DNA from 2 places in the Pseudomonas sp. NY15463 genome. Region 1 is predicted to be linked to the other one. Evidence: riboswitches for the same ligand, from Rfam matches in the RefSeq annotation. Region 1 holds a riboswitch; the other holds the start of a gene.
The links. Region 1 has a riboswitch for cobalamin ahead of cobO (cob(I)yrinic acid a,c-diamide adenosyltransferase). Riboswitches for the same ligand answer to the same signal wherever they lie in the genome.

Region 1 (5,296 bases):
TGGCGATCAATGCCCTGCAATCTGGCGATCTGGTGTTCTTCGCCACCAATGGCGGCGGGCAGGTGAGCCATGCTGGCATCTACGTAGGCGAAGGCCGTTTCGTGCACGCACCTTCTACCGGCGGCACGGTGCGTCTGGATTATCTGTCCAACAGCTATTGGTCGAAGGCTTACTTGCAAGCCAAGCGCGTGCTGCCTGCGGGGCATCTGGCGCAGAACCCATAAGTTTCCGCGCTTGCCAGGTGCTTCGGGCCTGGCAGATGAACCAGATCACGTAGCCCGTCGCTACCCGCCAAGGCCTGCGGTCGGCGCACGACACGCCGTTTTTGCGCAAGCCTGCGCGCGGTTTCCCTTCAGGCCTGCTTGAGCAGCAGCGCCACGCCGGGGAAGTATTGCCCCAATTCGTTGTGCAGCTTGCGATAGGCATAGGGGAAGTACCAGGCCACCGCGCAGGCACTGTGCTTGTGCAGGTCGTCGACCAGGTCTTGCAGTTCCTCGGGACTGGCGTGCTGGCCGGCTTTCCAGGGCGTGGCGAACAGCGCACCGGCCTTGAGTTGGCTGGCGTAGGCGATACATTTGGCCTGCAGGGACGTTTCCAGCAGTGCTGCGGACAGGTCCAGGCGGGCTAGGCGCGGCCAGCGTTGACCTGCATGCAGGTGAATCGTCGCCTCGGCGCTGCAGAGGGTCAGGTCGCAGCGGCCTTCGCGGTCGCCTTCATCACGCTGTTTCTTGCTGGTCGATTGCGGCAGTGCCACCAGTTCACCTTGCCAGGCGGCGGCGGCGAGCAAGCCCACGTTGGCCGTGGTGCCATGCCAGTAGGGCGCATCGTTATCGCCCTGGAACTGGTTGAAGCGGTCGATGCAGTCGACCCAACGTTCCAGTGCCGGGCGCAGGAATTCGAGGTTCGGGTTGTTGATGATTAGACCCTGCATGCAGCGCTCCTTGTTCTTGTTTTGATATTCGCCTAAGTGCTGGCTAAGTGATATCACTGCCCTCAGTGTGGCACAAGCCGGTAGATTGGCCATTGGTCCGGTTCAGTCGGGCCTTCGTTCATTGACGCTCCCGGTGCAACCCTCTAACCTTCGCCGCGTGTTTCAGGTGCCTCGCGAGCCTTGGCTTGGTGGGGTGAAACTGGGAAGCCGGTGTGCGCCTGCAAGGTGCGATTCCGGCGCTGCCCCCGCAACGGTAGGTGAGTCGAAGGCCGCGCAAGGCCACTGGGCCCTAGGCCCGGGAAGGCGCGCGGTCAGGGCCTGTGGCCCGCTCATGAGCCCGGAGACCGGCCTGCAACTGCCAACGGCATCACGGAGGGTGATGCGCGGTGCGATGTGGCCTGTGCCACGGCCCCTGCGCGTTCTCCGTTTGCCCGCCTTTCACCTGTCGCCGCCTGGCGCCAGACAGCGGAGACCCCTGATGAGCGAATCCCCCGAACGCGACGAACGTCACCTGGCGCGCATGCAGCGCAAGAAGGCGATCATCGACGAACGCATCGCCAATTCCCCCAACGAATGCGGCTTGTTGCTGGTACTGACCGGCAACGGCAAGGGCAAGAGCAGCTCGGCCTTCGGCATGCTCGCCCGCGCGCTCGGGCATGGCATGCAGTGCGGCGTGGTGCAGTTCATCAAGGGCCGCAACAGCACTGGCGAAGAGCTGTTCTTCCGCCGTTTCCCCGAGCAGGTGCGCTACCACGTGATGGGCGAGGGCTTTACCTGGGAGACCCAGGACCGTGCCCGTGACATCGCCGCCGCCGAAGCTGCCTGGGCCGTGTCGCGCCAGCTGTTGCAGGATGCCTCGGTACAGTTCGTGGTGCTCGATGAGCTGAACATCGCCCTCAAGCACGGCTACCTCGACCTTGACCAGGTACTGGCCGACATCCAGGCCCGCCCGCCGATGCAGCACGTGATCGTCACCGGCCGTGGGGCCAAGCCCGAAATGATCGAGATGGCCGACACCGTCACCGAGATGGGCATGCTCAAGCACGCTTTCCAGGCCGGTATCCGCGCGCAGAAGGGCGTTGAACTGTGAGTCAGCCGCGTCAATGCCCTGCGGTTCTGATCGCCGCCCCGGCCTCGGGCCAGGGCAAGACCACGGTCACTGCCGCCCTGGCGCGCCTGCACCGCAACCTCGGGCGCAAGGTGCGGGTGTTCAAGTGCGGGCCGGACTTCCTTGACCCGATGATCCTCGAACGTGCCAGTGGCGCACCGGTGTACCAACTCGACTTGTGGATGATCGGCGCTGACGAGAGCCGCCGCTTGCTCTGGGAGGCGGCCGAGGAGGCCGACCTGATCCTGATCGAAGGGGTGATGGGGCTGTTCGACGGCACCCCGTCCAGCGCGGACCTGGCCCGGCATTTCGGCGTGCCGGTGCTGGCGGTGATCGACGGCACGGCCATGGCCCAGACCTTTGGCGCCCTGGCCCTTGGCCTGGCGCGTTATCAGCCGGACTTGCCCTTTGCAGGGGTGCTGGCCAACCGCGTCGGGAGCTTGCGCCACGCACAGTTGCTCGAAGGTAGCCTGACTGAAGGCCTGCGCTGGTATGGCGGGTTGTCCCGCGAGCGCGGCATCGAACTGCCCAGCCGACACCTGGGGCTGGTGCAGGCCAGCGAGCTGAACGACCTTGACGCTCGCCTGGACGCCGCCGCCGAAGCCTTGGGCGCCAGCTGTGACGCAACGTTGCCTCCGCCGGTGAGCTTCGCTGCGCCCGCCCCCCTCAGCCACGCGGCATCATTGTCCGGCGTACGCATCGGCGTGGCCCGTGACGAAGCCTTCGCGTTTCTCTACGGCGCCAACCTCGACGTACTGCGTAGCCTTGGCGCGCAACTGGAATTCTTCTCGCCGCTGCACGACCGCGAGCTGCCGTTGGTAGACAGCCTGTACCTGCCTGGTGGCTACCCTGAACTGCATCACCGTGCACTGTCGGCCAACGCGCCGATGCTCGAAGCGATTCGCGCCCACCATGACCAGGACAAGCCACTGCTGGCAGAGTGCGGCGGCATGCTGTATCTACTCGACGCGCTGACCGATGTGGCCGGTGAACGTGCCGAACTGCTTGGTGTGCTGCCTGGTGAGGCAACCATGCAGAAGCGTTTGGCTGCCCTGGCGCTGCAAGCGGTCGAGTTGCCCGAAGGCACCCTGCGTGGGCACACCTACCACCACTCGCTGACCAGCACCGTGCTGGAGCCCATCGCTCGAGGCCTGAGCCCCAACGGTGGGCGAGGCAACGAGGCGGTCTATCGCCTGGGCCGGTTGACTGCCTCCTACGTGCACTTCTACTTCCCGTCCAATCCCGATGCGGCGGCGGCGCTGTTGCGACCATGAGCGATCACGCCTACAGCGAGGCCGAACGCGCGGCGATCTACCGGGCTATCGGCGAGCGCCGCGACATGCGCCACTTCGCCGGGGGGGAGGTGGCCCCCGCGCTGCTTGGCCGCCTACTGGCCGCTGCGCACCAGGCCCCCAGCGTGGGGCTGATGCAGCCGTGGCGCTTCATCCGCATCAGCCAGCGTGCGCTGCGCGAGCGCATCCAGGGTTTGGTGGAACAGGAGCGTGTGCTGACCGCCGAGGCGCTGGGCGAGCGTTCCGACGATTTCATGAAGCTCAAGGTCGAAGGTATCGGCGATTGCGCCGAGGTGCTGGTGGCCGCGCTCATGGACAACCGCGAGCCGCATATCTTTGGCCGGCGTACCTTGCCGGAAATGGATCTGGCTTCGCTATCCTGCGCGATCCAGAACCTGTGGTTGGCGGCCCGCGCCGAAGGGCTGGGCATGGGCTGGGTGTCGTTGTTCGACCCGCAGGCGCTGGCCGAGCTGCTGGGCATGCCTGCCGGGGCAAAACCCGTGGCGGTGTTGTGCCTGGGCCCGGTGATCGAGTTCTACCCGGCGCCGATGTTGGTGATGGAACACTGGGCCAAAGAGCGCCCCTTGAGTGAAATGCTGTACGAAAACCATTGGGGAGAACGGCCATGAGCGTGGCCCTGTTGACCGTTGCAGGTGTGGCCCTGGACGCGCTGCTCGGCGAGCCGAAACGACGCCACCCGCTGGTGGGGTTCGGCAACCTGGCCAAGCACCTCGAACGCCGATTGAACGCGGGCGGGCGCGGTTGGCGCAGCCATGGCGTCAGCGCCTGGTTCATCGCCGTGGTGCCACTGACGCTGGTCGCGCTGCTGCTGTCGTGGTTGCCGTATATCGGCTGGCTGGTCGATGTCCTGGCGCTGTATTGCGCCCTGGGCCTGCGCAGCCTGGGCGAGCATGTGCTGCCGGTGGCCCAGGCCCTGCGCCAGGGCGACCTGGATGAAGCTCGCCTGCGCGTGGGCTACCTGGTCAGTCGTGAAACCCGCGAGCTGGATGAGCCCGCTGTGGCCCGCGCGGCCACTGAATCGGTTCTGGAAAATGGCAGCGACGCGGTGTTCGCGGCGCTGTTCTGGTTCATCGTCGCAGGTGCGCCGGGCGTCGTGCTGTACCGCCTGAGCAATACCCTGGATGCAATGTGGGGCTATCGCAACCAACGTTTCGAACGCTTTGGCTGGTGCGCCGCGCGCATTGACGATGTGCTCAACTACCTGCCGGCAAGGCTCGTGGCGCTGACCTACGCGCTGCTCGGCAAGACCCGTCTGGCGCTGCGTTGCTGGCGCCAGCAAGGGCCGCTGTGGGACAGCCCCAACGCGGGCCCGGTGATGGCAGCCGGTGCCGGCGCGCTGGCCGTAGAGCTGGGCGGCCCTGCGGTGTACCACGGCGAGCTGCACGAGCGGCCACGCCTAGGCGAAGGACCGATGGCCGATGCCGACGCCATCGAGCGCGGCTGGAGTCTGGTGCAGCGCGGGGTCTGGCTGTGGCTGCTGGTGATCTGCCTGGGGGGCTATCTGAATGCTTGAACATGGCGGTCGTCTGCTGCGCGCGGTGCAGCAATACGGTATTGCCCGCGAGCACTGGCTGGACCTGTCCAGTGGCATCGCACCGTGGGCCTTCCCGATTGCGCCGATCCCACTGGACGCCTGGGCGCGCCTGCCGGAGGTCGAGGATGGTCTCGAACAGGCCGCTCGCACCTATTACGGTGCCACTCCACTGTTGGCGGTGGCCGGTTCCCAGGCGGCAATCCAGGCCCTGCCATACCTGCGGCCAGCCGGGCGTGTCGGGGTGCTGGCACCGTGCTACGCCGAGCACCCACATGCCTGGCAGCGCGCCGGTCATGCGTTGCTCGAACTGGACGAGCAGCAGGTCGAGGCGCAACTCGACAGCCTCGATGTGCTGCTGTTGGTCAATCCCAACAACCCCACTGGCCGCACGCTGCCGCGCGCGCGGCTGC
Region 2 (5,296 bases), on a different contig from region 1:
CCAACAGCATGCGCACGGCAAGACGAACGATGTGATGGTCATCGACCAGCAGCACGGATGTCATGGTTAAACTCCTGTTCAAAAGTGCTCGCTTCCAGCCAACCAGCAGGCTCGGCCTGGGGCTGCAGAGCTGGGGGGAGCGCACATTACGGAGATTCAGGAGCCTTGGTAATAGGACAGTATAGGCGTGTTGAAAATACAACAGGGTTTTGTTGAAAAGGACTACAAGATGGCGTAGGACCGCCCTCGTGCTTCGAGACTCAAACGCAGGTGCTATGGGCCTTCACGACCCGTTGAGTGGAAGCAGGGTTATTCTGCAAGGCCTGGCCAACACGGGTCGGGCGGGGGCTCAGTTGGCCGGCGCAATTGGGGCAGCGGCCCTGAAGGCGCTCGACGGAGCAGTCTTGGCAGAACGTGCATTCGAACGAGCAGATGACTGCATCCGGGCTATCGGCCGGCAGGTCACGGTCACAACATTCACAGTTGGGGCGCAGTTCGAGCATGGTCATGGCCTCTGTCGGTAGGGGAGCACCAGTGTGCTACGTCGTAGCGTGATCGAGCAATCAGCTCAAGTGCCCGGGCGGTAAAGGTGGGCATGGCTGGCGCGGTACAGCGCCGAGTCGGCGAACGGCGCATCGCCCAGCACATGCCCGACCAGAATCAGCGCGGTACGCCGGAAGCCTTTGCGTGCGACGTGCTCGACGATATCTGCCAGGGTGCCTCTGGCCCAGTCCTGGTCGGGCCAGGTGGCGCGGTGCACCACGGCTATCGGACACTGCGCGCCGTAGTGCGGCAGCAGTTCCTCGACGATGCGCGCCAAGTTGCGAATGCCCAGGTGGATGGCCAGCGTGCTGCGGTGCCGGGCCAGGTCGGCAAGCTGTTCGCCGGCTGGCATCGGCGAGCTGTCGCCGTAGCGGGTGAGGATCACGGTCTGTGCTACATCCGGTAGCGTTAGTTCGCAGCCGAGCAGGGCTGCACTGGCCGCGGTGGCGGTGACTCCGGGGATGATCTGGTAGTCGATGCCCAGTTCGCGCAGGTGGCGAATCTGCTCGCCAATGGCACCGTACAAACTCGGATCGCCACTGTGCACCCGGGCCACGTCCTGGCCGTTGGCGTGGGCTTGGCGCATGGTCTCGATGATCTGCTCCAAGTGGAGTTCGGCGCTGTTGATCACATGGCTGGCGCTGTGGCCTTCGAGTACCGCCGGAGGGACCAGGGAGCCTGCATAGATGATCACCGGGCATTGGCGGATCAGGCGTTGGCCTTTGACCGTGATCAATTCCGGGTCGCCGGGGCCTGCGCCGATGAAGTAGACCGTCATGAAGGATCCTTGCAAAAAGTACGGATTATCCGCCGCAGGCCAGCGCTAGGGTTGCGCCACCCAAGACTTGGCGGGGCACATGTAGGCGTGGCTGTTGGGTCTGGCTGGCGGCCAAACACAATGCTGCGCTCTCGGCCACGCCCCAGCAACCGGTTTGGGCGAAGGCGGCGGCCGAACGCTGGCTGAGCAGTGGCTCGAAGGTCAGCAGGTGTCCTGCGTCGAAGCAGACAAGTGGCAGGTCCAGGTGCTCGGCCAAGGCTAGCAGCCCTGGCTCGCGGGCTTTGGCGTGGATGCTGGCGATACCGCGCAAGGCGCTGACGGGCAGGCCATGCCCGGCGAGGGTCCGGCGCAGCAGGGCGGCCAGGGTCTCTACCGGGCAGCCGCGACGGCAGCCAAAGCCCGCGAACAGCGCAGGCGGTTGTGTACAGGCCGCCATCAGGCTTGGCTGGAGCGGCGATACAGCCAGGCGCTGAGCAGGCCAAGGGCCAGCCAGAACGCGGCGTTGGTTAGCCAGGAAGCGACCTTGAACTGCGTTTCGAGCGCTTCGGGCGCCAGGCTTTCGTGCACGGGCGGCTGCGGTGCGCCGATCACGTGCGGGATCGCCAGCAGCGCCACGCCAAGCACCTTGAACAGCCAATGCCGGGCGAACACCAGCAGTGCCAGGCCTGCGGCCGTAGCGGCCGCAGTGCCGATCCACCAACTTTGGCGCAGCCCCAGATCGGCGGCGGCAGTGCCTGGCAGTTCCGGCGGCAGGCCCAGGGTCGGTGCCAGACAGAACACTGCAAAGCCGGCCAGGCCCCACCAAGCGCCCGTGCTGGTCCGGCCGGGGGCGCGCAAGCTATACAGGGCCACTAGGATCAGCGCGAACCCCACGGCAACCACCAGATTGCCACCGGTGGTGGACAGCACCCGTTGCCAGCCGTCTTCCGGCGCCCAGGCTTCGGCGCTGTGTTCATGTTCGTGGGTCGCAGTGGCATTGCCGTGTTCGTGGTGTTCGGTGACTGGTGCGGCGCTTTCGTAGGTTTCTGCCTGCAGAATCAGCGGGGCCACCCAGAAGCTCTGCAGCAACGTCAACAGCAGGGCGGCGAGCAGCCCGCTGAAACCCGCCGTGCGGGCAATGCGCATGATCATGCTGGGCTACTCAGTGGCAGGGGAATGCGGCGCTGTGGCGGGTGTCGTGAGCAGCGTTGTGTACCGCCTCGATGTGCGAGAAACCGGCGAAATATACCAGGCTCAGGCCCAGCAGGCAGGCGCCCACCGCGATGACCAGACGCTGGCTGAGGGTAACCGGGGTGGCGATGCTGTGTTTGGCACTGCTGATAGGCATGACGCGTTCCTCTGCTGCTTTTGTTTTGGCAACGGGCAAGCGCGGCGGCCCCGGGCGCGAAATGGCCCAGGGAGTACGACAGCGCCCGCCCACCGCGGGGTGTTGGTAGCACGCAAGGCCGGTCTCCGGGCTGGCGAGGTGGAGCCTGGCTCCAGCGTTGGCGTCACCTTCCCATGCCGGACTACTGGCACAGTGGATCAGACGCCTTGCTCGCTTACCGTTGCGGGGGCAGCACCGGCCTTGTCGGGCCTTTTCGATAGACGCACGACGCACCGGTTTCCCGTTTCACCCCCAAAGGGGCACCTTGACGCAAGGGCGCTAGCAAATCACGCGGCCGGACGTGCGTCAATCGTGTCGGGCGGTTGACCGTCGTGCGAGCACTGCGTAGCCTTGCCGGTTCGAGGTTCTCCGGCGCGCGCCGGAGCTAAGACGGGAACGCGGTAGAAGCCGCGGCTGCCCCCGCAACTGTAGGCACTCAAAGGTCTGGCACAGCCACTGCGCAGCGCGCGGGAAGGCGCCAGCCGGTCGGCTTTGGCCGGCACCGTGCAAGCCAGGAGACCTGCCTCGCGACGTTTTCGACATTCAACCGGGCGGGGTGATCCGGTGGCGAACGCGCCCGGCCGGCAACGCCCGTGGCTGTCGTACCGCTTGCCCGCGCCATAGCTGCCAAGGGCACTGCGACATGAAAACACTGGCCAAGCTTCCCGTCACCATCGTCACCGGCTTTCTCGGCTCGGGTAAAACCACGCTGCTGCGCCACATGCTCGACAACGCCCAGGGCCGCCGCATCGCGGTGATCGTCAATGAGTTCGGCGAGCTGGGCATCGACGGCGAAATCCTCAAGCAATGCAGCATCGGCTGCAGCGAAGAAGAAGCCAACGGCCGGGTTTACGAGCTGGCCAACGGCTGCCTGTGCTGCACCGTGCAGGAAGAGTTCTTCCCGGTGATGCGCGAACTGGTGGCACGCCGCGGCGACCTGGATCACATCCTCATCGAAACCAGCGGCCTGGCACTGCCCAAACCGCTGGTGCAGGCCTTCCAGTGGCCTGAAATCCGTAACGCCTGCACCGTCGATGCGGTGATCACCGTGGTCGACAGCCCAGCCGTGGCTGCCGGCACCTTCGCCGCCTACCCCGAGCAGGTGGATGCCCAGCGCAAGCTCGACCCCAACCTGGACCACGAATCGCCCCTGCATGAACTGTTCGCCGACCAACTGGCCAGCGCCGACCTGGTAGTGCTGAACAAAGCCGACCTGATCGACGCCGAGGGCTTGGCCAAGGTGCGTGCCGAGGTGGCCGAAGAGCTGCCGCCAGCGGTCAAGGTGATCGAAGCCAGCAGCGGTCGTCTGCCGCTGGACGTGCTGCTGGGCGTGGGCGCGCAGTCCGAGGCGCACATCGATGGTCGTCGCACCCACCACGACTCGCACCATGACGGCGATGAGCACGACGACCACGACCATGACGCCTTCGATTCCATTTCCATCGACCTGCCCGAGGCCGACGAAGGCCTGCTGCTCGAGGCCCTGAACCAATTGGTCACCGAGTTCGGCATCCTGCGCGCCAAGGGCTTCGCCGCCATCCCCGGCAAGCCGATGCGTCTGCTGATCCAGGGCGTGGGTACGCGTTTCGACAAGCACTTCGACCGCGCCTGGCGTCAGGATGAGCCGCGCATCACCCGTCTGGTACTGATTGGCCAGGATCTGGACGCCAATCAGCTGGAGGCGCGCTTGCGCCAGGCCCTGGGCGCCTGACCGATGCACCTGCTGCGGACCCAGCCCGGCGGCTTCGTGCCGGACGACAGCATCGCCGACCTCGGCCAGACCCCGGCAGAGCTGGTGATTCTCTGCAGCGGCGATTCGCACCTGGCACTGCTCGCCGATACCGCCGAGCAGTTGCCGGACGATTTCCCCAGCCTGCGTCTGGCCAACCCGATGCAGGTGCAGAACCACGCATCGGTCGACCTGTATGTCGACCAGGTGTTGCGCCATGCCAAGGTGATCCTGGTCTCCCTGCACGGCGGCGTGGGTTACTGGCGCTACGGTGTCGAGCAACTGGTGGAACTGGCCAGCCGTGGCGTGCACCTGATCCTGGTGCCCGGCGACGACCGCCCCGATCCCGAACTCACGGGGCTCGGCAGCGTGCGCGGCGAGCAGGCCGAGCGCCTCTGGCACTACCTGCGCCAGGGTGGCAAGGCGAACGCCGTCAACCTGTTCAACTGCCTGGCCAGCCAGTGGCTTGGACGTGACTACGCCTGGGATGAACCGCAGCCGTTGCCGCGCACGGCGGTGTACCACCCGGCCAGGCCCAGCGCGCAGCTACAGGACTGGTACGCCGAATGGAACCCACAATGGCCGGTGGCGCCGTTGTTGTTCTATCGCTCGCACTTGCAGGCAGCCAACACCGCGTTCATCGACGTGTTCTGCCAGCGTTTACAGGCCTGTGGCCTGAACCCGCTGCCGATTGCCGTGGCCAGTCTCAAGGAGGCCGGTTGCCTGGATCAGGTCGAGCAGTGGCTCGATGAGGTGCAGGCGCAGGTGGTGATCAACACCACAGGGTTCGCCTTGTCCAGCCCCGAGCGGCCCAACTTGCGTCCACTGCGTCGCGACGTACCGGTGCTGCAGGCAATCTGTGCCCAGGACAACCAGCCAG

Region 2: another riboswitch for cobalamin. It lies ahead of cobW (cobalamin biosynthesis protein CobW); the one in region 1 lies ahead of cobO (cob(I)yrinic acid a,c-diamide adenosyltransferase).

Annotation. Positions count from the first base shown of each region.
Region 1 is NZ_JBLUQD010000010.1:54,391-59,686, forward strand. Features, by position in the region: gene ACNFIC_RS22425 (C40 family peptidase) at 1-224, shown strand, start outside; gene ACNFIC_RS22430 (hypothetical protein) at 353-931, opposite strand; cobalamin riboswitch at 1,079-1,299, shown strand; gene cobO (cob(I)yrinic acid a,c-diamide adenosyltransferase) at 1,410-2,021, shown strand; gene ACNFIC_RS22440 (cobyrinate a,c-diamide synthase) at 2,018-3,313, shown strand; gene bluB (5,6-dimethylbenzimidazole synthase) at 3,310-3,960, shown strand; gene cbiB (adenosylcobinamide-phosphate synthase CbiB) at 3,957-4,865, shown strand; gene cobD (threonine-phosphate decarboxylase CobD) at 4,858-5,296, shown strand, end outside.
Region 2 is NZ_JBLUQD010000009.1:137,389-142,684, reverse strand. Features, by position in the region: gene ACNFIC_RS22005 (response regulator transcription factor) at 1-64, opposite strand, end outside; gene ACNFIC_RS22000 (DUF1272 domain-containing protein) at 261-503, opposite strand; gene cobM (precorrin-4 C(11)-methyltransferase) at 569-1,321, opposite strand; gene ACNFIC_RS21990 (cobalamin biosynthesis protein) at 1,347-1,757, opposite strand; gene ACNFIC_RS21985 (CbtA family protein) at 1,757-2,452, opposite strand; gene ACNFIC_RS21980 (CbtB domain-containing protein) at 2,463-2,648, opposite strand; cobalamin riboswitch at 2,747-2,970, opposite strand; cobalamin riboswitch at 3,033-3,230, shown strand; gene cobW (cobalamin biosynthesis protein CobW) at 3,331-4,398, shown strand; gene cobN (cobaltochelatase subunit CobN) at 4,402-5,296, shown strand, end outside.